Regions from separate parts of the Streptomyces sp. NPDC089424 genome, predicted to be linked through region 1. Evidence: riboswitches for the same ligand, from Rfam matches in the RefSeq annotation. Region 1 holds a riboswitch; the other holds the start of a gene.
What was found. Region 1 has a riboswitch for cobalamin ahead of ACIP2X_RS13010 ((2Fe-2S) ferredoxin domain-containing protein). Riboswitches for the same ligand answer to the same signal wherever they lie in the genome.

Region 2: another riboswitch for cobalamin. It lies ahead of ACIP2X_RS16575 (ribonucleoside-diphosphate reductase subunit alpha); the one in region 1 lies ahead of ACIP2X_RS13010 ((2Fe-2S) ferredoxin domain-containing protein).

What each region holds. Positions count from the first base shown of each region.
Region 1 covers NZ_JBIVHU010000002.1:1,193,129-1,198,452, forward strand. Annotated here, with positions in the region: gene ACIP2X_RS12990 (FAD-binding dehydrogenase) at 1-149, opposite strand, end outside; gene ACIP2X_RS12995 (ABC transporter ATP-binding protein) at 353-1,165, opposite strand; gene ACIP2X_RS13000 (FecCD family ABC transporter permease) at 1,162-2,154, opposite strand; gene ACIP2X_RS13005 (ABC transporter substrate-binding protein) at 2,277-3,269, opposite strand; gene ACIP2X_RS13010 ((2Fe-2S) ferredoxin domain-containing protein) at 3,404-3,802, opposite strand; cobalamin riboswitch at 3,842-4,032, opposite strand; gene ACIP2X_RS13015 (Gfo/Idh/MocA family protein) at 4,165-5,324, opposite strand, start outside.
Region 2 covers NZ_JBIVHU010000003.1:349,430-354,753, forward strand. Annotated here, with positions in the region: gene ACIP2X_RS16565 (hypothetical protein) at 1-95, shown strand, start outside; gene ACIP2X_RS16570 (ribonucleotide-diphosphate reductase subunit beta) at 8-1,021, opposite strand; gene ACIP2X_RS16575 (ribonucleoside-diphosphate reductase subunit alpha) at 1,021-3,390, opposite strand; cobalamin riboswitch at 3,514-3,691, opposite strand; gene ACIP2X_RS16580 (GNAT family N-acetyltransferase) at 3,708-4,214, opposite strand; gene mctP (monocarboxylate uptake permease MctP) at 4,334-5,324, opposite strand, start outside.

The DNA.
Region 1 (5,324 bases):
CCGACGACGATGGCGTCCGCGTCCGACGCGGCGGAGGCGGCGTACGCCGGGGTCGCGGCCTGGGCCAGGGCGGCGCCGGCGAGCACGCCGCCCGCCACGGTCAGGGCATGGCGGCGGGTGATCGGGGCCGGTGATGACGAGTGCTCCATGGGCTGCCTTCCAATGGGGGTGAGGAGGGGGCCGGAGAGGTGCGGGATGCTGCTGCGAGAGCAGGGGTTACCGACGGTAGATCAGGGAGTACGCGGACCACCAGAGTCGTGCGCCGCTCAACTGCCTGTGTGCATAGGCGAGTTGACCTGTCCAGCCGGTGAGCGGTCGGCGGCGACGGGGGACGGGGCCTCGTGCGGGGCGTTCACGGCAGCAGCGTGATGTGCGGTACGCCGGTGCGGGGATCCTCGGTCACCTCGGCGTCGACGCGGTAGACGTCGGCGAGGAGTCCGGGCGTGAGGACCTCCGCGGGCGGCCCGGTGGTCACCACGCGGCCGCCGTCCATGACGCAGAGGCGGTCGCAGAAGGCGGCGGCGAGGTTGAGGTCGTGCAGGGCGACGACGGCGGTGACGCCGAGCCGGCGCACGAGGCGCAGCGTGTCCAACTGGTGGCGCAGGTCCAGGTGGTTGGTCGGCTCGTCCAGCACCATCGTGCCGGCCCGCTGGGCGAGCGCGCGGGCGATCAGCACCCGCTGCTTCTCACCGCCCGACAGCCGGCTGAAGGGGGCCTGCGCGAGGCCCTCGGCGTCGACCTCGCCCAGTGCGGCCATGATGACGGCGCGGTCGCCGGCGTCGTCGCCCTCGAAGACCCGCTTGTGCGGGGTGCGTCCCATGGCCGCCACGTCGTACACCGAGAGCTCGAACTCCCCGGCCGACTCCTGCAGAACGGCCGCGAGTCGCCGCGCGAGGCTCCTGCCCGGCATCCGCCGGACGTCCTCGCCGTCCAGCAGCACCCGCCCCGAGGTGGGGCGCAGCGCCCGGTAGACCGTGCGCAACAGGGTGGACTTCCCGGCGCCGTTGGGGCCCACGAGGCCCACCACCTCGCGCGGCGCCACGTCCAGCGACGCCCGGTCCACCAGTGCCCGGCCGTCCACGACGACCGAGACGTCCCGCACGGCCAGCGCGCCGGGCGCCGCCGCGGCCGGGGTGGCGGGCTCGGCCGCGAGTGTCCTCGTCATGCCGTCCTCCGACGCATCAGCCACAGGAAGAAGGGGCCGCCGACCAGGGCGGTGAGGATGCCCACGGGGATCTCCTCCGGGTTCATCACGGTGCGTGCCACCAGATCGGCGGCGATCAGGAAGGCCGCGCCGAGCAGTGCCGCCGCGGGCAGCGCGCGGCGGTGGTCGGCGCCGACGAGCAGCCGCACGACATGGGGCATGATCAGTCCGACGAAGCCGATCTGGCCGCTGACCGCGACGATCGTGCCGATCATCACGGCGACCAGGGTGAACAGCGCCGCGCGGAAACGGTGGACGTCCAGGCCGAGCGCGACGGCCGCCTCCTCCCCCGCGAGCAGCAGGTTGAGGGACCGGCAGACGCCCAGCAGGACGGCCGTGCCCATCAGGACGGCGCCGACGGGGATCCACACCACCGTCCAGGTGGTGCCGGCGAGACCGCCGAGCATCCAGCGCAGGGCCGACTGCGTCTTGTGCGGATCGCCGGAGGTCACCACCAGGAAACTGGCGAGCGCGGAGAGCACCTCGGCCGTCGCCACGCCCGCCAGCACCAGCCGCACGGTCGTCATCCGACCGCCGGACCGGGCCAGGAAGTAGACGGCGACGAGTGCGGCCAGCGCGCCGAGGAACGCGGCGACCGGCAGTGAGAACACGCCGAACAGGGTGAGGTGGAAGACGACGACCAGCACCGCGCCGACGGAGGCGCCCGACGACACACCCAGCAGCATCGGATCGGCGAGGGGGTTGCGCACCAGCGCCTGGAGCGCCGTGCCGCACACCGCGAGGCCCGCGCCCACGACACCGGCGAGCAGGACCCTGGGCAGCCGTACGTCGACGACGATCGTCTCGCGGACCGGGGTCCAGGTGGGGTCGGCCAGGGCGGGATGCACCCGGTTGAGCAGGATGCCCCAGACCTGGTCGGCCGGGACGCTGATGGAACCCGCGGCGATCCCGAAGGTGGCCGCGAGCACCACCAGCGCGGCCAGCAGCATCAGGACGAGGGGGTAGGGAAGCCGGGTGCCGCGCCGGACGGCGTCCGTCCCGGCCGGCTTTCGCGTGCCTGCCTGCGCGGTGGCGCTCTCGTCGGTCACGCCCGCGGCATCGGCCGTGCCGCTCACTTGAAGCGGTCCGGGTGGAGCTGGCGGGCCAGGGAGTCCACGCCGGCCGGCACCCGCACGCCGAGCACGGTGGACGACAGCGGCAGTACCGCGAACCGCTTGTTCCTGATGGCGGGCACGTCCTTCAGCGCCGGGCTGGCCAGTAGGAACTTCTTCTTGTCCGCGACCGGCTGATCGCCGTAGTCGTAGATCACGACGACCTCGGGCGCCCGCTCGGCGACCTGCTCGAACGACACGTCGCCGAACGCCTTGTCCAGGTCGGCGAAGACGTTCACCCCGCCCGCGCGTTCGATCATCTCGTTTCCGATGCCGGCGCCGCCCGCGGTGAAGGCGGTCTTGTCGCCGCTGTCGTAGACGAAGAGCTCGACCGGGGTGACCCCGGCGAGTTCGTCCTCGACCGTGTCCAGGGTGGTGTGGAGCTTCTTCAGCTCCGCCTCCGCGCGGTCCGGCACCCCGAAGATCTTGGCCACGTTGCGGATCTCCTGGTCCATCGTGGCCATGGTCACGGGTCCGGACGGGCATTCCTCCACGTTCAGGTAGGAGTTGATGCCCGCCTTGGACAAGGCGTCACGGCTGCGGCCCTCCTTCTCGTCGAAGGTGCTGGCGAACCCGCCGTAGGCGAAGTCGGGTTCGGCGGCCAGCAGCGTCTCGAACGACGGGTACTCCTCCGCGACGACCTCGATGCCGTCGTAGGCGTCCTGGTACTCGGGGAGGATGCTGTCGTCGAGGTAGGCCGTGCCCACCATCGACCTCTCCAGACCGAGCGCCAGCATGACCTCGGTGGCGTGCTGGTTCAGCGACACGGCCCGCCGCGGGGGCCGCTGATACGTCGTCTCCACCCCGCAGTTGGACAGCGTGACCGGGAAGCCCTCGGCCGCGGGGCCCGCCTGCGCGGCGTCGTCCCGGGTGGAGCCGCCACCGCAGCCGGACATCAGCAGGGCCGCGGCGGCGGTGGCCGACAGCAGGGACAGCGGGCGCTTGCCCATCATGGAGGGTCCTCTCACCGGAGGGGGAACAGGGAACGCGGAACGGTCAGGACGGACGGGGTCCGGGACACGGCCGGGAACGGCGGAGGGCGGCCGCGAACGGTCCGACCGGAGGTGGGGTGTGGGCGTCGGCGCGGTCAGGCCGCCGGTCCGGGAGCCGGCGTCGCCCCGGACCGGGCGGGCCCGGGCGGGGTGAAGACGTGGAGCTCCAGGATGTCCGGCAGCGCCACGAGGCCGGGGCCGCCCGCGCGCACCCAGGCGGCGACGTCCTCCGTCGCGGCCGGGTCGTTGACCAGGCCGAACCAGACCGGCCGGCCACCGGCGGCGCGCCCCTCGGACGAGGGCCGCACGACGACCACGTTCGCCTGGTCGCACGCGTCGAGGCAGTCCGTGACGAGGACGGGGGCGTCCTCGGCGAGCCGCGCGGTCTGCGCCGCGTGGTCCACCCCGGTCACCTTGGGGCTGCCGCAGCAGCAGTCACGGCACACGACGACCCGGCACGGCACCGAACATTCCGGCGACGTCTCGACAGGCATCACGACATACCCTCCTCCCCGGGGAAATCCGCCCCGGTCACGTCGAGGAGGCGACCGCGTGAGTCTCCTGGCTCTCGGGTCAGTGCTCGTCCCGGCCTTCCCACCCGCATCCGGGCAGTGGTTCGTTCGGGATCCGCTCGCCGATCACAGTGGCGGGACCGCGCCGGATTCACACCGGCTTCCTCGTTCCGCCGTCGCCTTTTCGCGGGACATCATGTCAGACGGGCCAGTCATCTCATACGCCGGCGGCGACGCCGGGCAGGGTGAGGTGGTGCACACGACCGGCGGGCGGCATGCGCAACGCGCCGCCCCGTCGCATCGACCGGGCGGCGCGTTGCGCGCTGTTGGGGGGGAGCCGGGGGTCAGCTGACCGGCGGCATGTCACTGGGACGTGAGTCGAGGCCCGCGCGGCGGTTGACCCACGAACCGCGCGTGAAGTCGGGCACGGCGACCGGACGGCCGCCCGCCGCGAGGGACTTGACGCTCAGCGGCACCGGGGAGCACCAGGCGGCGGCGTCGTACACGTCCATGTCGGGGACGAGTCCGGCGCGCATCTGCTGGACGGTGCGCCACTGCAGGACGTAGTCCATGCCGCCGTGCCCGCCGTTGTTGGCGGCGTCGTCACCGATCTTCTGCCAGAGCCAGTGGTCGAACTCCTTGAGGTACGCGTCGAACGACCGCCAGGTGTGGCCGCTGTGATCGGGCTCCACGTAGATGCGGCCGCCGCCGGCGGAGGTGACCCCGGCGTAGTCCTCGAAGATGCCGCGGCTGCCGGCCAGCGAGTTGATACGGCTGTACGGCCGCGGCGAGCTGACCTCGTGCTCGGCGCGGACGACCCGGCCCTGGGCGGTGTCGATCAGGCAGGTGACCAGGTCACCGTTGATGTAGGTCTCCTTCCAGCTCGGGTGGGAACGCGGCACGAAGCGGGCGCGGTAGTCGGCGAGGCCCCTGGGCTCGGTGGCGGTGGCGCGCAGCGTCGTGAAGCGGTCGCCACGGTTGATGTCCATCGCGGCGGCGATCGGGGCGAGTCCGTGCATGGCGTAGAAGGACGCGGTGCTGCGGGTGTGCCACAGCCGCCGCCAGGAGTCGGTGTAGTACGTGTCGGAGAAGAGCAGCTCGCGCAGGTCGTGCAGATAGCCGCCGTGGCCGTTGGTGACGTCGCCGAAGAGGCCGTCGTGGGCCATCTTGAGCATCGCCAGCTCGTTGCGGCCGTAGCTGCAGTTCTCGGACAGGAACAGGTGCCGCCGGGTCCGCTCGCTGGTGTCGACGAGGTCCCACAGCTCGTGCAGCTCGGTGGCGACGGGCAGTTCGACGATGGCGTGCCTGCCGGACAGCAGGGCGGCGCGGCCCTGCTCGTAGTGGAACTCCCAGGGAGTGGCGACGTAGACGAGGTCGATGTCCTCACGGCGCAGCATGCGGGCGTAGGCGTCGGCCGAGCCGCCGTACTCGGCGGGGCGGGGCCGTCCCTCGGCGACCAGTTTGTCGGCGGTTCGCCGGGCGCGCTCGGGGCGGATGTCGCACA
Region 2 (5,324 bases), on a different contig from region 1:
AGGAGGATCAGAAGTCCTCGTCCAGGTCGACCGTGCCCTCCACGGCCACCTGGTACGCGGAGGGACGCCGCTCGAAGAAGTTGGTCAACTCCTGAACCCCCTGGAGCTCCATGAAGGAGAAGGGGTTCTCGGAGCCGTACACCGGAGCGAAGCCGAGGCGCGTGAGGCGCTGGTCGGCGACGCACTCCAGGTACTCCCGCATCGACTCGGTGTTCATCCCCGGGAGGCCGTCACCGCACAGGTCGCGCGCGAACTGCAGCTCGGCCTCGACGGCCTCCCGCAGCATGTCGGTGACCTGCTCCTGGAGCGCGTCGTCGAAGAGCTCCGGCTCCTCCTTGCGGACGGTGTCCACCACGTCGAACGCGAAGCTCATGTGCATGGTCTCGTCGCGGAACACCCAGTTGGTGCCGGTCGCCAGACCGTGCAGCAGACCCCGGCTGCGGAACCAGTAGACGTACGCGAAGGCCCCGTAGAAGAACAGGCCCTCGATGCACGCGGCGAAGCAGATCAGGTTGAGCAGGAAGCGCCGGCGGTCCGCCGTGGACTCCAGGCGGTCCAGCTTCTCGACCTCGTTGATCCACCTGAAGCAGAACTCGGCCTTCTCGCGGATGGACGGGATGTTCTCCACCGCGTCGAACGCCGCCGCCCGGTCCTGCGGGTCGGGGAGGTAGGTGTCCAGCAGGGTCAGATAGAACTGGACGTGCACCGCCTCCTCGAACAGCTGGCGGCTCAGGTAGAGCCGGGCCTCGGGGGAGTTGATGTGCTTGTACAGCGTCAGGACCAGGTTGTTCGCCACGATCGAGTCGCCCGTCGCGAAGAACGCCACCAGCCGGCCGATCAGGTGCTGCTCCTCGGGGGAGAGCTTCGCGAGGTCGGCGACGTCCGAGTGGAGGTCGACCTCCTCCACGGTCCAGGTGTTCTTGATGGCGTCCCGGTAGCGCTCGTAGAAGTCCGGGTAGCGCATCGGGCGCAGCGTCAGCTCGAAGCCGGGGTCGAGAAGGTTCTGGGTACGGGTGGACATCACTGGCAGGCCTCGCAGGACTCGGGGTTTTCCAGGGAGCAGGCGACCGCTTCGGGGTCGGTGGCCGCCTGGACGGGGATGGTGGTCCGGGGCTGCGCCTGGGCCGCGCGGGCGATGCGGGTCGCGGGGCGTGAGCGCAGGTAGTACGTCGTCTTCAGGCCCGACTTCCAGGCGTAGGCGTACATCGAGGAGAGCTTGCCGATGGTCGGCGTCTCCAGGAACAGGTTCAGAGACTGGGCCTGGTCGAGGTACGGGGTGCGCGCGGCCGCCATGTCGATGAGCCCGCGCTGCGGGATCTCCCACGCCGTGCGGTAGAGCCGCCGTACGTCCTCGGGGATCCAGGCGAAGTCCTGCACCGAGCCGTTGGCCTCGCGCAGCGCCTCACGGGTGCGGGCGTCCCAGACGCCGAGCTCCTTCAGCTCCTGCACCAGATAGGAGTTGACCTGGAGGAACTCACCGGACAGCGTCTCGCGCTTGAAGAGGTTCGACACCTGCGGCTCGATGCACTCGTAGACACCGGCGATCGAGGCGATCGTCGCGGTGGGCGCGATCGCCAGCAGCAGGGAGTTGCGCATGCCGACCGCGGCGATGCGCTCGCGCAGCGCGCTCCAGCGCTCCGGCCAGGTCGGCTCGACGCCGTAGTGGTCGGGGTGCAGCACGCCCCGGGCGGTGCGGGTCCTGTCCCAGGCGGGCAGCGGCCCGTTGCGTTCGGCGAGGTCGGCGGACGCCTCGTACGCGGCGAGCATGATGCGCTCGGCGATCCGGGTGGACAGCGCCTTCGCCTCGGGCGAGTCGAAGGGCACCCGCAGCTTGAAGAAGACGTCCTGCAGGCCCATCGCGCCGAGGCCGACCGGGCGCCACCGGGCGTTGGAACGGCCCGCCTGCTCGGTCGGGTAGAAGTTGATGTCGACCACGCGGTCGAGGAAGGTCACGGCGGTGCGGACGGTGGCGTCCAGCTGCTCCCAGTCGATGCCGTCGCCCACGACGAACGCGCCCAGGTTGACCGAGCCCAGGTTGCACACGGCGGTCTCGCCGTCGTCCGTGACCTCCAGGATCTCCGTGCAGAGGTTCGAGGAGTGGACGACGTGGCCCGGCTCGGCGGTCTGGTTTGCGGTGCGGTTGGCGGCGTCCTTGAAGGTCATCCAGCCGTTGCCGGTCTGGGCGAGGGTGCGCATCATCCGGCCGTACAGCTCACGGGCGGGCAGGGTCTTCCTCGCCAGGCCCCGGCTCTCGGCCGCGCGGTACGCGGTGTCGAACTCCTCGCCCCACAGGTCGACCAGCTCGGGCACGTCCGACGGGGAGAACAGCGACCACGGGGCGTCCGCGTCGACCCGCCGCATGAACTCGTCCGGGATCCAGTGCGCGAGGTTCAGGTTGTGCGTACGGCGGGCGTCCTCACCGGTGTTGTCCCGCAGCTCCAGGAACTCCTCGATGTCGGAGTGCCAGGTCTCCAGGTAGACGGCGGCCGCGCCCTTGCGCCGGCCCCCCTGGTTCACGGCGGCGACCGAGGCGTCCAGCGTCTTCAGGAACGGGACGATGCCGTTGGAGTGGCCGTTGGTGCCGCGGATCAGGGAGCCCCGGGAGCGGATCCGGGAGTACGACAGACCGATGCCGCCGGCGTGCTTGGAGAGCCGGGCGACCTGGTGGTAGCGCTCGTAGAGGGAGTCCAGCTCGTCCTTGGGGGAGTCCAGGAGGTAGCAGGACGACATCTGGGGGTGCCGGGTGCCGGAGTTGAAGAGGGTGGGGGAGGAGGGGAGGTAGTCGAGCCGGCTCATGAGCCCGTAGAGCGCGGCGACTTCGTCCACCGACCGGGTGGTGTCGTCCTCGGCGAGGCCGGCGGCGACGCGCAGCATGAAGTGCTGGGGCGTCTCGACGACCTTGCGGGTGATCGGGTGCCGGAGCAGGTAGCGGCTGTACAGGGTGCGCAGGCCGAAGTAGCCGAAGCGGTCGTCGGCGTCCCGGTCGACCAGGGCGTCCAGGCGGTCGGCGTGCAGGCGCGTGAACTCGGCCGTGCGGTCGGCGATGAGCCCTTCCCGGTGCCCCACCGCCACGGACTCCGTGAAGGACGTGACCCCCTGGGAGGCGGCCTCGGCGGCGATGGAGACGGTCAGCAGCCGGGCGGCGAGCCGGGAGTAGGCGGGGTCCTCGGAGATCAGTCCGGCGGCGGCCTCCGTGGCCAGCTCCCGCAGTTCGCTCTCGTCCGCCCGCGCGGAACGGCCGCGCAGCGCGGCGGCGGCGACCCGGCCGGGGTCGGCGTCGGGGAGGTCGGCGGTCAGCTCGGTCAGGGTCCGCAGCAACGCGGTCCCGGGTCCGTCGGTCTCCCCTTCCACGGTTGTCGCTGCGGCCGGTTCGGCTGGCGCGATGGTCACGTGGGGCTCTCCCTCGCTCGGCACGGGGGCCTCGCGGAGGGCAGGGCAGGGCACACGAGCGCACGGGCGTTCGCGTCCACCGGCCCATTCCACGAGACCCGGACGTCAGGGCACCCGGGCCGGACGGCCGGGCGCACTGTCGGCAGGTCCTCGGACTGAACCGGCGTGCGTTCCCTTTTCGGGACGGACGCACGCGAGTACACCGTTGCGGGACAGTTCCGGATTCGCACCGGATTCCCCTGCGGCGACAGCGAGCATGAGCATACATCTGGTGTCGGGTGCCGACAGCACCCCCATATGTTGTGTCGCCGATGACTTCAGAGCGTCAACTGGTAGGTGAGAAGCGTGATGTCGTCCAGCTCCGGGAGGGGGTTCCAGTCCCGCTCGGGAGTGCGGGTGAAGCCCAGCCGTTCGTAGATGCGGTGGGCCGCGTGCATGGTCCGCTGGGTCGACAGAACGAGCCCGGCGCAGCCGTCGAGGGCGCGGGCGCGCTCGACGCAGGCACGCACCAGGGCCTCGCCGACCCCTCGGCCGCGGGCCTGACGGGCGACGGCGAGCATGCGGATCTCCGCCTCGTCGGGGGCGGCTATGTCGGCCATGGGGCCGCCGGAGGGGACGAACGTCACGCCGCCGAGGACGCGTTCGTGCGCGACGGCCACGAGCACCTGTGCGGCGGCCGCGCGCTTGGCGACGTCTCGCAGCTCGCCGAGGTAGCCGTCGCTCTCGCCGAAGTCGAGGAGTCCGTCCTGGAGGTAGGCCTGCGCGGTGATCTCGCCGAGGGCGGCGTACTCGGCGGGGTGCGCGAGGCGGATGTCGATGTCCATGGCGGCAGTGTGTACGACGACGGGCCGCCGCATCGTGTGATGTCGGCGGCCCGCTGCGAGTCGTTCAGCTGCTGCTCGCGCTCACGCGGCAGGGCCGCGTGCCGCAACGGCCCCGCGCCTCAGTGGGCGGCACCCGCGGTCGCCGGGGGAAGCTCCGCCTTGACTCCCGGGTCGCCGGCGTCCGCCGTGTAGTCGCCGGGCTTGGTCTCGTCGACGCCCTCGGGAGCCTTCACGGCCTTCAGGACGAAGGTGAGGACCACCGTGACCACCAGGTTGAGGACGAACGCCGTGAGGCCGATGTAGCCGATCTCACCGATGCCGGGGATCTCCGCCGAGGAGCCGCCGAAGTGCTTCTGCGTCGGGGAGGCGACACCGTAGGCCGCGACCGTGCCGTAGGTCATGCCGACCGCCCAGCCGGCCAGCAGCGCCCAGCGGTGGAACCAGCGGGTGAACAGACCGCCGACCAGGGCGGGCATGGTCTGGAGGATCCAGATGCCGCCCAGCAGCTGGAAGTTGATCGCCACCGTCTTGTCCATTCCGAGGACGAAGACGAGGGCGCCGACCTTCACCAGCAGGGACACCAGCTTGGAGACCTTGGTCTCCTGCGCGGGCGTGGCGTCCGGCTTGAGGAAGTCCTTGTAGATGTTGCGGGTGAAGAGGTTGGCCGCCGCGATCGACATGATGGCCGCCGGGACCAGCGCGCCGATGCCGATCGCCGCGAACGCGACGCCGGTGAACCAGTCCGGGAACATGTTCTCGAACAGCTGGGGGATCGCCAGCTGGCCGTTCTCCACCTTGACGCCGGCCGCGATCGCCATGAAGCCGAGCAGACCCAGCAGGCCCAGCATCAGCGAGTACAGCGGCAGGATCGTGGAGTTGCGGCGGATCACGTCCCGGCTGCGGCTGGACAGCACGGCCGTCACGCTGTGCGGGTACATGAACAGGGCGAGCGCCGAGCCCAGTGCCAGCGTGGCGTAGGTCCACTGCGAGGCGGCGGTCGGCACCAGTCCGCCCGCACCGGCGTCGGCGTACTTGTCACCCGCCGCGGCGAAGATGTCGTCGAAGCCGCCCAGCTTGATCGGGATGTAGATGATGGCGACGGCGATCACG